2 linked regions of the Variovorax terrae genome follow. The protein of the gene in region 1 interacts with the protein of each later gene in a pairwise test. Links are inferred from orthologs where the notes say so. Each region holds a gene or a part of one and is shown on either strand. Other genes may lie near its edges. The genes, in order: MMF98_RS22170 and MMF98_RS16185.

Evidence for each region.
Region 2: the proteins of MMF98_RS22170 (region 1) and MMF98_RS16185 interact in binary tests that used the Escherichia coli proteins (3 or more experiments, as listed by UniProt). The link is inferred for Variovorax terrae from one-to-one orthologs.

Annotation. Positions count from the first base shown.
Region 1 is NZ_JALGBI010000003.1:589,151-597,486, forward strand. The notes cover bases 3,804-6,699. They hold MMF98_RS22170 (PTS sugar transporter subunit IIA), read left to right. Parts: upstream 3,804-4,965; coding sequence 4,966-5,433; downstream 5,434-6,699. Other genes in these bases: MMF98_RS22160 (patatin-like phospholipase family protein), read right to left, coding at 3,804-4,125; hpf (ribosome hibernation-promoting factor, HPF/YfiA family), read left to right, coding at 4,495-4,824; hprK (HPr(Ser) kinase/phosphatase), read left to right, coding at 5,513-6,463; fur (ferric iron uptake transcriptional regulator), read right to left, coding at 6,660-6,699. In the rest of the region: MMF98_RS22145 (ABC transporter substrate-binding protein), read left to right, coding at 1-830; MMF98_RS22150 (5'-methylthioadenosine/adenosylhomocysteine nucleosidase), read left to right, coding at 904-1,602; magnesium/cobalt transporter CorA, read right to left, coding at 1,762-2,748; more of MMF98_RS22160, read right to left, coding at 2,923-3,803; more of fur, read right to left, coding at 6,700-7,100; MMF98_RS22185 (outer membrane protein assembly factor BamE), read left to right, coding at 7,186-7,737; dapB (4-hydroxy-tetrahydrodipicolinate reductase), read left to right, coding at 7,810-8,336. UniProt on the Escherichia coli protein: Seems to have a role in regulating nitrogen assimilation.
Region 2 is NZ_JALGBI010000002.1:171,010-179,663, forward strand. Bases 5,146-8,359 are described here. They hold MMF98_RS16185 (DUF4118 domain-containing protein), read left to right. Parts: upstream 5,146-5,462; coding sequence 5,463-8,159; downstream 8,160-8,359. Other genes in these bases: MMF98_RS16180 (TorF family putative porin), read left to right, coding at 5,146-5,402; kdpE (two-component system response regulator KdpE), read left to right, coding at 8,163-8,359. Also shown: potassium-transporting ATPase subunit KdpA, read left to right, coding at 1-1,351; potassium-transporting ATPase subunit KdpB, read left to right, coding at 1,368-3,458; potassium-transporting ATPase subunit KdpC, read left to right, coding at 3,469-4,041; MMF98_RS16175 (hypothetical protein), read left to right, coding at 4,051-4,383; more of MMF98_RS16180, read left to right, coding at 4,554-5,145; more of kdpE, read left to right, coding at 8,360-8,654. UniProt on the Escherichia coli protein: Member of the two-component regulatory system KdpD/KdpE involved in the regulation of the kdp operon. KdpD may function as a membrane-associated protein kinase that phosphorylates KdpE in response to environmental signals.

The sequences.
Region 1 (8,336 bases):
ATGTGATGCCCTACCCCAACCCGGCCGATCTCGATGCCATGCGCAAGGACCCGAAGGTGCAGGTGCTCGAGCAGCCCGGCCTGAACGTGGGCTACCTGGCCTACAACACGCAGAAGAAGCCGTTCGACGACGTGCGCGTGCGCAAGGCGATCAACATGGCGATCAACAAGAAGGCCATCATCGACGGCGTCTACCTGTCGACCGGCGTGGCCGCCAAGAACCCGATTCCGCCGTCGATGTGGTCGTACAACGACGCGGTCAAGGACGACCCCTTCGATCCCGAAGCCGCCAAGAAGCTGCTGGCCCAGGCCGGCTTTCCCAACGGCTTCTCCACCGACCTCTGGGCCATGCCGGTGCAGCGCCCCTACAACCCGAATGCCAAGCGTATTGCCGAGCTGATGCAGGCCGACCTGGCCAAGATCGGCGTCAAGGCCGAGATCAAGAGCTTCGAGTGGGGCGAGTACCGCAAGCGCATGCAGGCCGGTGAGCACCAGATGGGCATGCTGGGCTGGACCGGCGACAACGGCGATCCGGACAATTTCCTCTACACTCTGCTGGGCTGCGCCTCGGCCCAGTCGGCCAGCGGCAGCAACGTGGCCAAGTTCTGCTACCAGCCCTATGAGGAGCTGGTGCTCAAGGCCAAGAACGTGTCCAAGCAGGCCGACCGCGATGCCCTGTACAAGAAGGCCCAGGTGATCTTCAAGGAGCAGGCGCCCTGGTTCACCATCGCCCACGCGGTGCAGCTCAAGCCGGTGCGCAAGGAAGTGATCGACTACAAGCTCAGCCCGTTCGGGCGCCACACCTTCTACGGTGTGGACATCAAGGAATAGGCGGCGCACGCGCGTATCCTCGGCCCTGGCGCCTCGCGGCGCCAGGGCCTTTTTCTTTTGGGAGCGACCTGCCATGACCATCGCCATCGTCAGTGCCATGCACGAGGAACTCGCCGCCGTGCTCCGGCTCCTGCCCGAAGAGCACCGGCAGGTGGCGGCGGGGCGCGAGTTCTGGCGCGGGCGCCTGCACGGCCACGAGGTGGTGGTCGTGCTCTCGCGCATCGGCAAGGTGGCGGCGGCGACCACCGCCACCGCGCTGATCGAGCGCTTCGGCGTGGAGCGCATCGTTTTCACCGGCGTGGCGGGCGGGCTGGCGCCGGGCGTGCATGTGGGCGACGTGGTGGTGGCCGACAGCTTCCTGCAGCACGACCTCGACGCCTCGCCGATCTTTCCGCGCTACGAGGTGCCGCTCTACGGCACCAGCCGCTTCGCCACCGACGGCGCGCTCACCGCCACGCTGGCGGCCGCGGCCCGCGCCGCCCTGCCGGGCACCGCGCTGCACCGGGGGCTGGTGGTCAGCGGCGACCGCTTCGTGGCCACCACGGTGGAGAGCCGCGCGCTGCAGGCGGCGCTGCCCGAGGCGCTGGCGGTGGAAATGGAGGGCGCGGCGATCGCCCAGGTCTGCCACGACTACGGCGTGCCGTTCGCCGCGGTGCGGACCATCTCGGACCGCGCCGACGACGAGGCGCACGGCGATTTCACGCGGTTCGTCGAGGAGGTGGCCAGCCGCCATTCGGCCGCCATGGTCGCGGCGCTGCTCAGGATGCTATGAATTTAATAGCTAGAAATGACCGCCCGACAAGGACGTCGGCCTGATTTGACCTAAAAGGCTACTTCAACCGGCCGCGCCGGCGGGAACGCGCGGGACCGGCTTTGCCGGCCCGCTGCGTTGCCCCCTTGAGGGGGAAGGGCGGAGCCCTTCGGGGGTGGGCTATTTCAACCAGCCGCGCCGGCGGAAATACCACATGGGCACCAGCGCGCTGGCCACCATGAGCGCAATCGCATAGGGGTAGCCCATGGCCCAGTCGAGTTCGGGCATCATCTTGAAGTTCATGCCGTAGACGCTGGCGATCAGCGTCGGCGGCAGCAGCGCGACACTGGCCACCGAGAAGATCTTGATGATCTTGTTCTGGTTAATGTTGATGAAGCCGACCGTGGCGTCCATCAGGAAGTTGATCTTGTCGAACAGGAAGGCGGTGTGGTTGTCCAGCGACTCGATGTCGCGCAGGATCTGGCGCGCCTCCTCGAACTGCTCGGCGTTGAGCATCTTGCTGCGCATCATGAAGCTGACCGCGCGCCGCGTGTCCATCACGTTGCGGCGGATGCGTCCGTTCAGGTCTTCCTGGCGCGCGATCGCGCCCAGCACCTCGCCGGCCAGCGAGTCGGTCACGTCGCCCGAGAGCACCAGCTTGCTGGCCTCCTCCAGCTCGTCGTAGATGTTCTCCAGCGTGTCGGCCGAGTACTCGGCGTCGGCGTCGAACAGCTTGAGCAGCACTTCCTTGGCATCCTCGATCAGCCCCGGCGCGCGGCGTGCGCGCATGCGCAGCAGGCGGAACACCGGCACGTCCTCGTCGTGGATCGAAAACAGCACGCCGCGGCTCCTGAGCCCGGTGTTGTGCTGGTTCAGGATGAAGGCCACGCGCACCGCGCGCGGCGCCTCGTCGTCGGCGATCAGGAAGTCGCTGCGGATGTGCAGCTCGCCGTTGTCTTCCTCATAGAAGCGCGCGGACTCCTCGATGTCCTCGTCCATCGCGTCCTCGGGGATGGACAGGCCATAGTACTGCTTGACCCAGCGCTTTTCCTCGACGGTGGGGGCTTCGAGGTCGACCCAGATCGGCTGGAATTTGGAGAGCTCTTCCAGCGACTCGATCTCTTCCTGGAAGAGCCGGCCGTTGGCGAGCGTGAAGATGTTGAGCATGGCAATGAAAGGGGACAGGCCTGATGACTCGAAAGAACGGTGACGCTGGGGTGGGGCGCTTTCGAACAAATCAGGCACAGGCCCAATCCATTTCGAAAGCTACCGACTGGGGTAGGTTTCCAAGGGAATGCTCGCAACAAAGGATGACAGCGCAATTATCTCACCGCGCCCGGTTCACGAGCCCGCGAAGAAGGCCAGCAGCTGGGCCTTGCGCGCATAGGCGTCCTGTTCGCCCAGCGCAACCAGCGTCTGCACGAAACCCGGCTCGAACAGCAGGTAGCTCGACAGCCCGGCGCCGCCGCGCAGGCCGCCGAGGCCGCTCAGCGCGTTGCGCACGGAGACCGGCAGCTCGCGCAGGTGGGCCTGCGCGATGGCGTCGAGCGACTGTGAGGGCTGCAGCGCCAGCACCTCCACGCCGCGGTAGGGCAGCACGGCCGCCACTTCGCGTGGCAGCTGGCGCAGGGTCTGCGAGATGCGCTGGGCCTGCTCCACGTCGGCCTGCAGCGTGTCATGGAACACGCTGGCCATGGCGTGCCCGGCGATGTTGCCGAGCGAGGGCATGCGGGCCGGGCCGCTGGGCGCGGCGCTGGCGAAGCCCGAGCGCTGCGGCTGGCCCACGCCGACCACCAGCACCTTGTGGGCTCCGAGGTGGATGGCCGGCGACAGCGGCGAGATCTGGCGCATCGAGCCGTCGCCGAAGAACTCGCGCTGCCCGTCCACCCACAGCGGCGTGGCCGGGAAGAGGAAGGGGATGGCGCTGGAGGCCATCAGGTGTTCGATGGTGATGGGCTGGAAATCGGCGCGCCGGCCCGGGCGGTTCCAGGGCGGCGCGGTCTCGTCGTGGGCGGTATGGCAGAACGTCCAGTGCACGCCGCTGGTGTAGCTGGAGGCCGTGACGGCGAGGGCATCCAGCGTGCGGGTGCGCAGGGCTTCCTCGATGCCCGGCAGCGACACGGCGTGGTGCAGCGTGTCCACCAGCGGCATGTTGTCGAGCAGGGCGCCGTGCCGCCGCGCATGGCGCGACAGGCTCAGCGCCGCCAGCAGCTTGCTGGCGCGCACCAGCGGCGACACCTTGAATTCATAGACCGCGGACGAACGGATCCGGCTCCAGAACTGCGCCAGCTGCTCGAACGCCTGCAGCCCCGTGGTGGCCGCGCCCGCCAGGTAGGCCGCGTTCAGCGCGCCCGCCGAGGTGCCGACCAGCACCTGGAACGGAAACTTCGCCGCGGGCGCGCCCTGCAGTCCCAGCATGGCCGCCAGGGCCTGCAGCACGCCCACCTGGTAGGCCGTGCGGGCGCCGCCGCCCATCAGGACCAGCGCCGTGGTGGGGCGCGAGGGGCGGGTCAGGCCCGCGTTGATGATGGTGTTCAGGCTCATGGATGACGCTTCGCGGTGGGCCGGCCTTGCGGGCCTGGCCTGCGGCCGGATGCCGCGGGTGTCGCGATGTTAGGGCCTCAACGGGTTTTGGGGGCAGGTCGCCGGCACCGAGGTGGAGTGCCGGCGCGCGGATTGACCCTGCCGCACGCTCGGGTTGGGGCTGCCCGCCGTTGTGGCCGCGATGAAAACCCGAGCCTTTTCAACCACTTGCGGCCGGCCTGACAAATGGTTGCAGCGTCGTGGCGCGGGCTTGGCGGAAAACCGATTGCATTTCGGTTTTAGAGGGCGCATAGTGGTTCGACCTTCAGCGTTCGGCTGCCACCTCGCAAGGGTGGCGATTTCAACCCAGAGAGCAACAGGAGGCTACTCATGAACCTGACGATCAGCGGTCACCACCTCGAAGTCACCCCCGCCTTGCGTACCTATGTGAAGACCAAGCTTGATCGAATTACCCGGCACTTTGACCAGGTCGTAGATGTCAAGGTGCTGCTCACCGTGGAGAAACTGAAGGAAAAGCAACGACGACAACGCGCCGAATGCAATATTCACGTCAAGGGCAACGACATGTTCGCCGAAAGCTCGCATGCCGACCTCTATGCCGCCGTGGATGAACTGGTCGACAAGCTCGACCGCCTCGTGGTGCGCCACAAGGACCGCCTGCAGGACCACCATCACGAAGCGCCCAAGCGCCTGATGTAAGGCCGCGCCACCCACCCCGTCGCCAAGACGCCAACACAAGCCGCCCGGGCAACCCGGCGGCTTTTTTGTGCGCTTTCCCGCAGGAAGACTGTGTTTTATTGCACCCCGGCGCGGCAGGTGCATAATCGGCAACCCGACACCATGAATCGTCTCGCGTCCATCCTGCCTGCCGCTCAAGTGCTTGTGAGCGTCGATGCCACCAGCAAAAAACGTGCTTTTGAAGAAGCAGGGCTGCTGTTCGAAAACCTGCACGGCCTGTCCCGGGCGCTGGTCACGGACAGCCTGTTCGCGCGTGAGCGGCTCGGCTCTACCGGCCTGGGCCATGGCGTGGCCATCCCGCACGGGCGCATCAAGGGCCTGAAGGCGCCGATGGCCGCGGTGTTCCAGCTGGACCGCCCGATCGGCTTCGACGCCCCCGACGAACAGCCGGTGGGCCTGCTGATCTTCCTGCTGGTGCCCGAGGCGGCAACGCAGAAACACCTGGAAATCCTGTCCGAGATCGCCGAGCTGCTGAGCGACACCGCGCTGCGCGAGCGCATCAAGGCCAGCACCGACGCCACCGAGCTGCACGGCATGATCGCCACTTGGCAGTCGGCCCAGCCGGCCTGAAGCATGTGGCTTCCCCGCCTGTCACTGCGGGTACGGCGCCGGGCTGGCATGACATCCCTCTTGTTCCGGTGAAGCTGCGATGAAGCCGACGGTCGTCAGCGCCGACGTCCTGTTCGAGGAGTTCCGCGCGGCGCTCAAGTGGGAGTGGGTGGCCGGCCTCGGCGCCTCGGAGCGCCGCTTCGACGAGGTGGTGATCCGGGCCGCGCGCTCGGGGGCCGATCTGGTCGGCTACCTCAACTACATCCACCCGTACCGCGTGCAGATCCTGGGCGAGCGCGAGGTGGCCTACCTCACCAACGCCACGCCCGAAGACTGCGCGCGCCGCATCTCGCGCATCGTCACGCTGGAGCCGCCGGTGCTGATCCTGGCCGACAGCCAGGTCGCGCCCGATGCGCTGCTGTCGATGTGCGAGCGGGCCCAGATCCCGATGTTCGCGACGCAGGAATCGTCGGCCTTCGTGATCGACGTGCTGCGCGCCTACCTGTCCAAGCATTTCGCCGACCGCACCTCGATGCACGGCGTGTTCATGGACATCCTGGGCCTGGGCGTGATGATCACCGGCGAATCGGGCCTGGGCAAGAGCGAGCTGGGGCTGGAGCTGATCTCGCGCGGCAACGGCCTGGTGGCCGACGACGCGGTGGACCTGTACCGCATCAACCAGACCACCATCGAGGGCCGCTGCCCCGAGCTGCTGCAGAACCTGCTGGAGGTGCGCGGCATCGGCCTGCTGGACATCCGCGCGATCTTCGGCGAGACCGCGGTGCGCCGCAAGATGCGCCTGAAGCTGATCGTGCACCTGGTGCGCCGCGAAACGCTGGAGCGCGAGTACGAGCGCCTGCCCTATGAGCCGCTCACGCAGGACGTGCTCGGGGTGCCGGTGCGCAAGGTCGTGATCCAGGTGGTGGCCGGCCGCAACATCGCCGTGCTGGTGGAGGCCGCCGTGCGCAACACCATCCTGCAGCTGCGCGGCATCGACACCTATCAGGAGTTCGTCGAGCGGCACCGCCGCGCCATGGAGCGCGATGGGTAGAAAGGCTCACCCCCAGGCTGCGCGCACGGTGTGCGCTTCGCCTCCCCCCTAAGGGGGCGACACCAGCGGCCCGGCAAAGCCGGTTCCGCGGCGTCCTGCGATGAGGGCCGCGCTGCGCGGGCCCTGGGGTTGCTCCTAATATGAGAGCAAGAAATGACCGCCCGACGCGGACATTGGACTGATTTTCTTCAAAAAATCAGCCACGGCCCGATGCCGGACGGTTCGGGCACTTGTCCTTGGTGCAGTTGGCGTACAGGCTCAGGGCGTGGTCGGCGATGACAAAGCCCTTGGCCTTGGCCACGGCATGCTGGCGCTTCTCGATCTCGGCGTCGTAGAACTCCTCGACCCGGCCGCAATCGAGGCACACCAGATGGTCATGGTGCTGGCCTTCGTTGAGTTCATAGACGGCCTTGCCGCTCTCGAAGTGGCTGCGGCTCAGGATGCCGGCCTGCTCGAACTGCGTGAGCACGCGGTAGACCGTCGCCAGGCCGATGTCGGAGCGGTCTTCCAGCAGCACGCGGAACACGTCCTCGGCTGTCATATGGCGCTGCGCGCCCTTCTGGAAAATCTCGAGGATTTTCAGGCGCGGCAGGGTGGCTTTGAGCCCGGTGCTTTTGAGTTCGTCGATATTGGCCATGCGTGCCTTTCTCCCACGGCGCCTGCGCTGGGGCGCGCAGGCCTAGCCGCTACAATGGCCCGATCATATCGCTACACCCTTGCTCATGCCTGCTTTCCACCGCCGCAGCGCCCGTCTGGGCCTGACCTTCATGGCTTGCGCGGCCCTGGCCGCATGTGGCGGCTTCAACAACGCCAGCACCCAGCTCGCCAGCGTCGTCACCCCCTACAAGATCGAGGTGGTGCAGGGCAACTTCGTGTCCAAGGAGCAGGTCGCGGCGCTGTCGCCCGGCATGAGCCGCAACGATGTGAAAAACATCCTCGGCACGCCGCTGCTGGCCAGCGTGTTCCACGCCGACCGCTGGGACTACGTGTTCACGCTGCGGCGCCAGGGCGTGGAGCCGCAGTCGCGCCGCCTCACCGTCTTCTTCAAGAACGACGTGCTCGAGCGCTTCGAGGGCGACGACATGCCCAGCGAGGCCGAGTTCGTGAGCAAGCTCGACTCGCGTCGCAAGAAGGGCAAGGTGCCCGAGCTGGAGGCGTCGGAAGAGAGCCTCAAGAAATTCCCGGCGCCCGCGCCCGCGGCATCGACCGAAGCCGCCGCGCCCCTGCCGCCGGCGCCGGCCAGCTACCCGCCGCTGGAAGCGCCGGCGCGCTGACGGCCACACGCACACAGACCATACGACGAACGAGGGCATGTTGAGATACGTGGCCATCGCAGGAGAACCATCATGAGAGTCGCCATTGCCGGCGCCAGCGGCCGCATGGGCCGCATGCTGATCGAGGCCGTGCGCGCCTCCGACGACTGTGAGCTGGCCGGGGCGCTGGACGTGCCCGCCAGCCCGGGCATCGGCTCCGACGCCACCGCCTTCCTGGGCCACGCCAGCGGCGTGCCCATCACGGCGGACCTGCGCGCCGGCCTGCAGGACGCCCAGGTGCTGATCGACTTCACCCGGCCCGAGGGCACGCTGGCGCACCTGAAGATGTGCCGCGAACTGGGCGTCAAGGCAGTGATCGGCACCACCGGCTTCAGCGCGGCGCAAAAGGACGAGATCGCCGCCGCCGCGAAAGACATCGCCATCATGTTTGCGCCCAACATGAGCGTGGGCGTGAACGTCACGCTCAAGCTGCTGGAGATGGCGGCCAAGGCCCTGTCCACCGGCTACGACATCGAGATCATCGAGGCGCACCACCGCCACAAGGTGGACGCGCCCTCGGGCACCGCGCTCAAGATGGGCGAGGTGATTGCCACCGCCCT
Region 2 (8,654 bases), on another replicon or contig:
CGCGCTGATCCGCGGCTTCGTGGCGCGCTCCAGCGGCGTGATCGGCAACTTCTGGGTGGACGTGACGCGCATCACCACCTGGCTGCTGGTGCCGCTGTCCCTCGTGTTCGCCGTGTTCCTGGTGGGGCAGGGCGTGATCCAGAACTTCAGCGCCTACCAGGACGTGGGCACGCTGGAGACCCAGACCTACCAGCAGCCGAAGAACGGTGCCGATGGCCAGCCGTTGAAGGACGACAAGGGCAACCCGGTGCTGGAGACCATGAAGACCGGCACCCAGACGCTGGCCATGGGCCCGGTGGCGTCGCAGGAGGCCATCAAGATGCTGGGCACCAACGGCGGCGGCTTCTTCAACGCCAACTCGGCGCATCCCTACGAGAACCCCACGGCGCTGAGCAACTTTTTCCAGATGCTGGCCATCTTCCTGATCCCGGCCGCGCTGTGCTTTGCCTTCGGGCGCGAGGTCGGCGACCGGCGCCAGGGCTGGGCGGTGCTGGCCGCGATGACCGTGATGTTCGCCGTCGCCGTGATCGCCATCACGCCCGCCGAGCAGGCCGGCAACCCGCTGCTGCCGCCGCTGGGCGTGGACCAGGCGGCCAGTGCGCTGCAGGCCGGCGGCAACATGGAGGGCAAGGAGCTGCGCTTCGGCATCACCGCCTCCAGCCTGTTCGCGGTCATCACCACGGCCGCCTCCTGCGGCGCGGTCAACGGCATGCACGATTCGTTCACGCCGCTGGGCGGCATGGTGCCGCTGGTGATGATGCAGCTCGGCGAAGTGGTGTTCGGCGGCGTCGGCACGGGGCTCTACAGCATGCTGATCTTCGCGCTGCTTGCCGTGTTCATCGCGGGGCTGATGATCGGCCGCACGCCCGAGTACCTGGGCAAGAAGATCGAGGCCTACGAGATGAAGATGACCTCCGTCGCCATCCTCGTGACGCCGATCCTGGTGCTGGCCGGAGCCGCCGTGGCCGTGCTGGCCGCCGCGGGCAAGGCCGGCATCGCCAACCCGGGCGCCCACGGCTTCTCGGAAATCCTGTACGCCTTCACCTCGGCCGCCAACAACAACGGCAGCGCCTTCGCCGGCCTGTCGGCCAACACGCCGTTCTACAACACCCTGCTGGGCCTGGCGATGTGGTTCGGCCGCTTCGGCGTGATCGTGCCGGTGCTGGCCATCGCCGGCGCGCTGGCGCGCAAGAAGAGGCTGGCCGTCACGGCCGGCACCCTGCCCACGCACGGGCCGCTGTTCGTCGTGCTGCTGATCGGCACGGTGCTGCTGGTCGGGCTGCTGAACTACGTGCCGGCGCTCGCGCTCGGGCCCGTGGTGGAGCACTTCATGCTGTGGGCCGGCCGCTGATTCCCCGGGAGAAATCATGAATACGACAAAAAATCTTTCGCTGTTCGACCCGGTGCTGCTGCGGCCCGCCGTGGCGCAGGCCTTCGCCAAGCTCAGCCCGCGCGTGCAGTGGCGCAACCCGGTGATGTTCGTGGTCTACGTCGGCAGCATCCTGACCACGCTGCTGGGCGTGCAGGCGCTGCAGGGCCGGGGCGAGGCCAGCGCCGGCTTCATCTTTGCCGTGGCCCTCTGGCTGTGGTTCACCGTGCTGTTCGCCAACTTTGCCGAGGCGCTGGCCGAGGGCCGCAGCAAGGCGCAGGCGGCCTCGCTGCGCGGGCTCAAAAAAGCTGCCTGGGCCAAGAAACTCAAGGAGGCCCGAAGCGGCGCCTTCCACGGCACCACCTGGCTGCCGGAGCAGGCCGAGAACCTGCGCCGCGGCGACGTGGTGCTGGTGGAGACCGGCGACATGGTGCCGCTGGATGGCGAGGTGATCGAAGGCGTGGCCTCGGTCGACGAGAGCGCCATCACCGGCGAGTCGGCGCCCGTGATCCGCGAATCGGGCGGCGACTTCTCGGCCGTGACCGGCGGCACGCGCGTGCTGTCGGACTGGCTGGTGGTGCGCGTCGGCGTCAATCCGGGCGAGAGCTTCATCGACCGCATGATCAGCATGGTCGAGGGCGCCCGGCGCCAGAAGACGCCCAACGAGATCGCGCTGACCATCCTGCTGGTGGCGCTGACCATCGTGTTCCTGGTGGTCACGGTGACGCTGCTGCCGTACTCGGTGTTCAGCGTGGAGGTGACGCAGGCCGGCCAGGCCGTGACCGTCACGGCGCTGATCGCGCTGCTGGTATGCCTGATCCCCACCACCATCGGCGCGCTGCTGTCGGCCATCGGCGTGGCGGGCATGAGCCGCATGATGCAGGCCAACGTGATCGCCACCTCGGGCCGCGCGGTCGAGGCTGCCGGCGACGTCGACGTGCTGCTGCTGGACAAGACCGGCACCATCACCCACGGCAACCGCCAGGCCTCGGCCTTCGTGCCGGCCGCCGGCCTGACCGAGCTGCCGGTGGCGCGCGCCGCGCTGCTGGCCTCGCTGTCCGACGAGACGCCCGAGGGCCGCAGCATCGTGGCGCTGGCGCGGCGCCTGGGCGTGGCCGAAGGCGCGCCGGCCCAGGCCGCCTTCATCCCGTTCTCGGCGCAGACGCGCATGAGCGGCGTCGATCTGGCGCAGGCCGGGTGCAGCGGCACCCGCCGCATCCGCAAGGGCGCGGTGGATGCGATCCGCCGCCACGTGGAGGCGCTGGGCGCCAGCATGCCGGGCGACGTGGTGCGCGCCGCCGACGAAGTGGCGCGGCGCGGCAGCACGCCGCTGGTGGTGTGCGAGGACGCGCAGGTGCTGGGCGTGGTGGAGCTCAAGGACATCGTCAAGTCCGGCATCAAGGAGCGCTTCGGCGAGCTGCGCCGCATGGGCATCAAGACCGTGATGATCACGGGCGACAACAAGCTCACCGCCGCGGCCATCGCGGCCGAGGCCGGGGTCGATGACTTCCTGGCCGAGGCCACGCCCGAGGCCAAGCTCAAGCTGATCCGCGGCTACCAGGCCGAGGGCCGGCTGGTGGCCATGACCGGCGACGGCACCAACGACGCGCCGGCGCTGGCGCAGGCCGACGTGGCCGTGGCCATGAACAGCGGCACCCAGGCCGCCAAGGAGGCGGGCAACATGGTCGATCTCGACTCCAACCCGACCAAGCTGCTGGAGGTGGTGGAGACCGGCAAGGCCCTGCTGATGACGCGCGGCTCGCTCACCACCTTCTCGATCGCCAACGACGTGGCCAAGTACTTCGCCATCCTGCCCGCGATCTTCGTCACCACCTATCCGCAGCTGGCCGAGCTCAACGTGATGCGGCTGGCCAGCCCGTCGTCGGCCATCCTGTCGGCGGTGATCTTCAACGCCATCATCATCGTGTTCCTGATCCCGCTGGCGCTCAAGGGCGTGCGCTACCGCGCCGTCGGCGCCGCCGCGCTGCTGCGGCGCAACCTGCTGATCTACGGCCTGGGCGGCCTGGTCGTGCCGTTCGTCGGCATCAAGCTGATCGACCTGCTGCTCGCGGCCCTGCATCTTGTCTGAGGCAACCATCATGAAAAACATTCTTCGCCCCGCGCTGGTCTTCTTCCTGGTGCTCACGCTGCTCACCGGCATCGCCTATCCGCTGATGGTCACGGGCGTGGCGCGCGTGCTGTTTCCGCAGCAGGCCGCCGGCAGCCTGGTGCTGCAGGGCGGCAAGCCCGTGGGCTCGGCGCTGATCGGCCAGAACTTTGCCGACCCCGGGCACTTCTGGGGCCGGCCCTCGGCCACCAGCCCGATGGCCTACAACGCAGCGGCCTCGGGCGGCTCCAACCTGGGGCCGCTGAACCCGGCGCTGGCCGACGCCGTCAAGGGCCGCGTCGAGGCGCTGCGCGCCGCCGATCCCGGCAACACCGCGCCGGTGCCGGTGGACCTGGTCACGGCCTCGGCCAGCGGCCTGGACCCCGACATCAGCCCCGCGGCCGCGCGCTACCAGGTGGCGCGCGTGGCGCGGGCCCGGGGCCTGCAGCCCGAACAGGTGGCGCGGCTGGTGGACCAGCACATCGAGGCGCCGCTGTGGGGCCTGCTGGGCGAGCCGCGCGTCAACGTGCTGCGCCTGAACCTGGCGCTGAACGATCTGCATTGAGGGGCTGCCATGGCCTATGCCGCTTATTTGGAGTTTGCGGGCCTGCCGGCGCGCCGGCCTCTGCGGGTGCTGCCCATGGCGTTCGCGGTGCTGGCCGTGACCGTCGCCAGCCCCGACGCGCTGCCCGTGCGCCGCGCCCTGGTGAGCTGCCCCGACACGGGCATCGTGCGCTGCGTGCCGCAGCCGCTCGAGCGCCGGGTGCGGCTGGAGATCCGCCTGCCGCTGGCACTGTCGGGTGAGGTCATGCACCGCATCCTCGACTGCGTGCCCAGCGGCGAGATCGGCCGCATCACGCCGTGGTCGCAGCACCTGTCGAGCCTGGGCCTGCCCGATGGACTCTGACCTGGTCCGCGTCCTATGCGCGCTGGCCGCCTTCCTGGTTCCGCTCGGGCTGGCCTGGGCCCTCGTGTGCCTGGATGGGCGCACCCACCGGTGCCGCGCCCGGCGCCGGCCCTGAGCGGCTCGCCCTGTCTCTTTCCTTTTTTCCACGCAACTCGATACGAGGAGATCGAATGATCGCGAATGCCTGTTTCTTCTTCAAATGCAGGCGGCTCCTGGCCGCCAGCCTGCTGTGCGCCGCCGTGAGCGCGCAGGCCCAGACGGCGAACCCGGGCGAGCCGGCCCCGGTGCACAGCCTGACCGGCAACCTGAGCCTGGTGTCGGACTACCGCTTCCGCGGCCTCTCGCAGAGCTGGCGCCAGCCGGCCGTGCAGGGCGGCATCGACTACACGCATGCCAGCGGCCTGTACCTTGGCAACTGGAACTCGAGCGTCTCGTCCAACAGCTACAACAACGGCGCGGGCCTGGAGGTCGACCTGTACGGCGGCTACCGCTTCCCGCTAACCCAGGACCTGACGGCCGACGCCGGCGTGCTGTTCTACCTCTACCCCGGCGCCCACCTGAACAGCGCCCCGGCCCAGCCCGGCGGCCAGAAGTACGACAACACCGAGATCTACTTCGGCCTGGCGCGCGGCGCCTTCAACGCCAGGCTGTCCTATGCCGTGACGGACTACTTCGGCCTGAACAGCGCCACAGCGGGCTATGCCTACTGGACCCCGCTGCCCGCGCGCGGCAGCTCCCGGGGCACCACCTACCTCGACCTCAACTACAGCCTCGAGCTGGGCCGCCAGTTCGCGCTCGGCCTGCACCTGGGCCACACGGCCGTGCGCCGCTACGGCGAGCTGTCCTACACCGACTACAAGCTCGCGCTGACGAAGGAGGCGGCGGGCTTCCTGCTGGGGCTGGCGCTGGTGGGCGCCCGGGCCGATGCCCGCTACTACCAGGCCGGCGACTCGGCCTGGCTCCATCCGAAGCCGACCGGCCGCAGCAGCCTCGTGCTGTCGGCCACCCGCAGCTTCTGATCCGGGCCGGGAGTGCTACGCTCGACAGGCGGCGGCCATCGCCGCGCCAGGCATCACCCCATGGGCAGTTCCAGCGACGCGCGACCCGACCCCGACCAGCTGCTCGAGCAGCTGCGGGAAGAGGACGAGCGCGCGCGCCGCGGCAAGCTGCGCATCTACTTCGGCGCCAGCGCCGGCGTGGGCAAGACCTACGCCATGCTGAGCGCGGCCCAGCGCGAGCGCAAGGCCGGGCGCGACGTGCTGGTGGGCGTGGTGGAAACCCACGGCCGCAGCGAGACCGCCGAGCTGCTGGCGGGGCTGGAGCAGCTGCCGCTGCGCGAGCTGCCCTACCGCGGCCGCACGCTGCGCGAGTTCGACCTCGACGCCGCGCTGGCGCGCCGGCCCGCCGTGCTGCTGGTGGACGAGCTGGCGCACTCCAACGTGGAGGGCTCGCGCCATCCCAAGCGCTGGCAGGACGTGCAGGAGCTGCTGGAGGCCGGCATCGACGTCTGGTCGGCCATCAACGTGCAGCACCTTGAAAGCCTGAACGGCACGGTCGGCGCCATCACCGGCGTGCGGGTGCACGAGACCGTGCCCGACACCGTGCTGGACCAGGCCGACGAGATCATCCTGGTCGACGTCACGCCCGACGAACTCATGAACCGGCTGCAGGCCGGCAAGGTCTACCTGCCGCACCAGGCCGAGCGCGCGGCGCGCAACTTCTTTCGCAAGGGCAACCTGATCGCCCTGCGCGAGATCGCGCTGCGCCGCACCGCCGAGCATGTGGAAGACGACGTGCGCAGCTACCGCGTGGAGCAGTCGATCGCGCCGGTATGGAACACCGAAGGCGCGATCCTCGCCTGCATCGGCCCGAACGAGGGCGCGGAGCAGACCGTGCGCACCGCCGCGCGGCTGGCCGGGCAGCTCAACGTGCGCTGGCACGCGGCCTTTGTCGAGACGCCGCCGCTGCAGCGGCGCGCCGCGGCGCAGCGCGACCGCATCCTGGCGGTGCTCAAGCTGGCCGAGGAGCTGGGCGCCGCCACCGCGGTGCTGACCGGCGCCGACGCGGCGCAGGCGCTGGTCGAGCAGGCGCAGCGGCTGAACTGCGCCACGCTGGTGGTGGGGCGGCCGCAGGCCGCGGGCGGCTGGCGCAACTGGCGCGGCGGCCGCACCATGACGCGCCGGCTGGCCCTGCTGGCGCCCACGCTGGACATCGTGGAAGTGGGCCAGGCCGACAGCGCGCGGCGGCTGGCGCGCGCCGTGCACCTCGTGCACGACGAGGAAGACGCTGCCGCCTGGCACGGCCACTGGCCGCGCTACGCCTGGGCCGTCGCCTCGAGCGTGGCCATCACCCTGCTGGCCACGCCGCTGGCCCAGTTCTTCGACCTGGCCAACATCGTGATGCTGTTCCTGCTGGGCGTGGTGCTGGTGGCCATGCGGTTCGGGCGCGGCCCGGCGGCGCTGGCGGCGTTCCTCAACGTCGCGGCCTTCGATTTCTTCTTCGTCGCGCCGCGCATGTCGTTCGCCGTGAGCGACGTGCAGTACCTGGTGACGTTCGCCGTCATGCTCGGCGTGGGGCTGCTCACCGGCCAGCTCACCGCGGGGCTGCGCTTCCAGGCCCGCATCGCGGCCAGCCGCGAGCGGCGCGCGCAGTCGCTGTTCGAGCTTACGCGCGACCTGTCGGCCGCGCTGCTGGGCTCGCAGGTGGCCGAGCTCGGCGAGGCCGCCGTGCGCCGCAACTTCGGCGGCCAGGCGCTGGTGCTGGGCACCGATGCGGCCGACCTGCTGGTGCTGCCGCCGCAGGCGCCGCCCGATTTCGACGCGGGCGTGGCCGACTGGGCCTTCCGCAACGCGCAGCCGGCCGGGTTGGCCACCTCCACGCTGCCGGCCCATGCCTGGCACTACCTGCCGCTGCGCGCGCCGATGCGGGTGCGCGGCGTGCTCGCGCTCAAGCCCGCGCAGCCGCGCTGGCTGCTGATCCCCGAGCAGGTGCAGCAGCTCGACACGCTGGCGCGCCAGATCGCGATCGCGCTGGAGCGCGTGCACTACGTCGAAATCGCCCAGCAGGCCCTGGTGCAGATGGAGTCGGAGCGGCTGCGCAACGCGCTGCTGGCGGCGATCTCGCACGACGTGCGCACGCCGCTGACGGCGCTGATCGGGCTGGCCGAGTCGCTGCAGCGCACGCCGCTGGCGCCGGCCCAGGCGCAGAACGCGCAGGCCATCGCCAGCGAGGCGCGCCAGCTCAGCGCGCTGGTCAACAACCTGCTGGACATGGCGCGGCTGCAAAGTGGCTCGGTGCGCCTGCGCAGCGAGTGGCAGTCGGTCGAGGAGGTGGTGGGCGCCGCCATCCGCGCGGCGCAGCACGCGCTGGGCGGGCGGGCCGTGAACACCGACTTGCCGGCCGATCTGCCGCTGGTGGAGTTCGACGCGGTGCTGATCGAGCGCGTGCTGGTCAACCTGCTGGAGAACGCCGCCAAGTACGGCGCGCCGCCGATCGAGATCCGCGCCCGCGCCACGCCCGACGCGCTGGTGCTCGCGGTGCGCGACCACGGCCCCGGCCTGCCGGCCGGGCTCAAGGGGCGCGAGCAGACGCTGTTCGACAAGTTCACGCGCGGCGAGGCCGAATCGGCCACCCCCGGCGTGGGGCTGGGGCTGGCCATCTGCAAGGCGGTGGTGGACGCGCACCACGGCCGCATCGACGCGGCCAATGCCGAGGGCGGTGGTGCAGAATTCACGCTCACCCTGCCGCGCCGGCCGCCGCCGGATTCGAACGAGTAAAGCATGTCCAGCCCCGTCGCCATCGTGATCGAAGACGAGCCGCAGATCCGCCGCTTCGTGCGCGCCGCGCTGGAGGCCGAGGGCTGGCAGGTGCACGAGGCCGACAGCGCGCGCCGCGGCCTGAGCGAGGCTGGCACGCGCAAGCCCGACCTGCTGGTGCTCGATCTCGGCCTGCCCGACGGCGACGGCTTGGAGGTGATCCGCGACGTGCGCGGCTGGTCGGCCGTGCCCATCATCGTGCTGTCGGCGCGCGTGGACGAGGCCGACAAGGTGGCCGCGCTCGACGCCGGCGCCGACGACTACCTGACCAAGCCGTTCGGCGTGGGCGAGCTGCTGGCGCGGGTGCGCGCCAACCTGCGGCGCCCGCGCGCGGCTGCCGGCGGGGCCCAGGCCGAGGAGGCCGATCCGCTGTTCCGCTTCGGCGACGTGGAGGTGGACCGCCCCGCCCGCGTGGTGCGCCGCGCCGGCGTGGACGTGCACCTCACGCCGATCGAG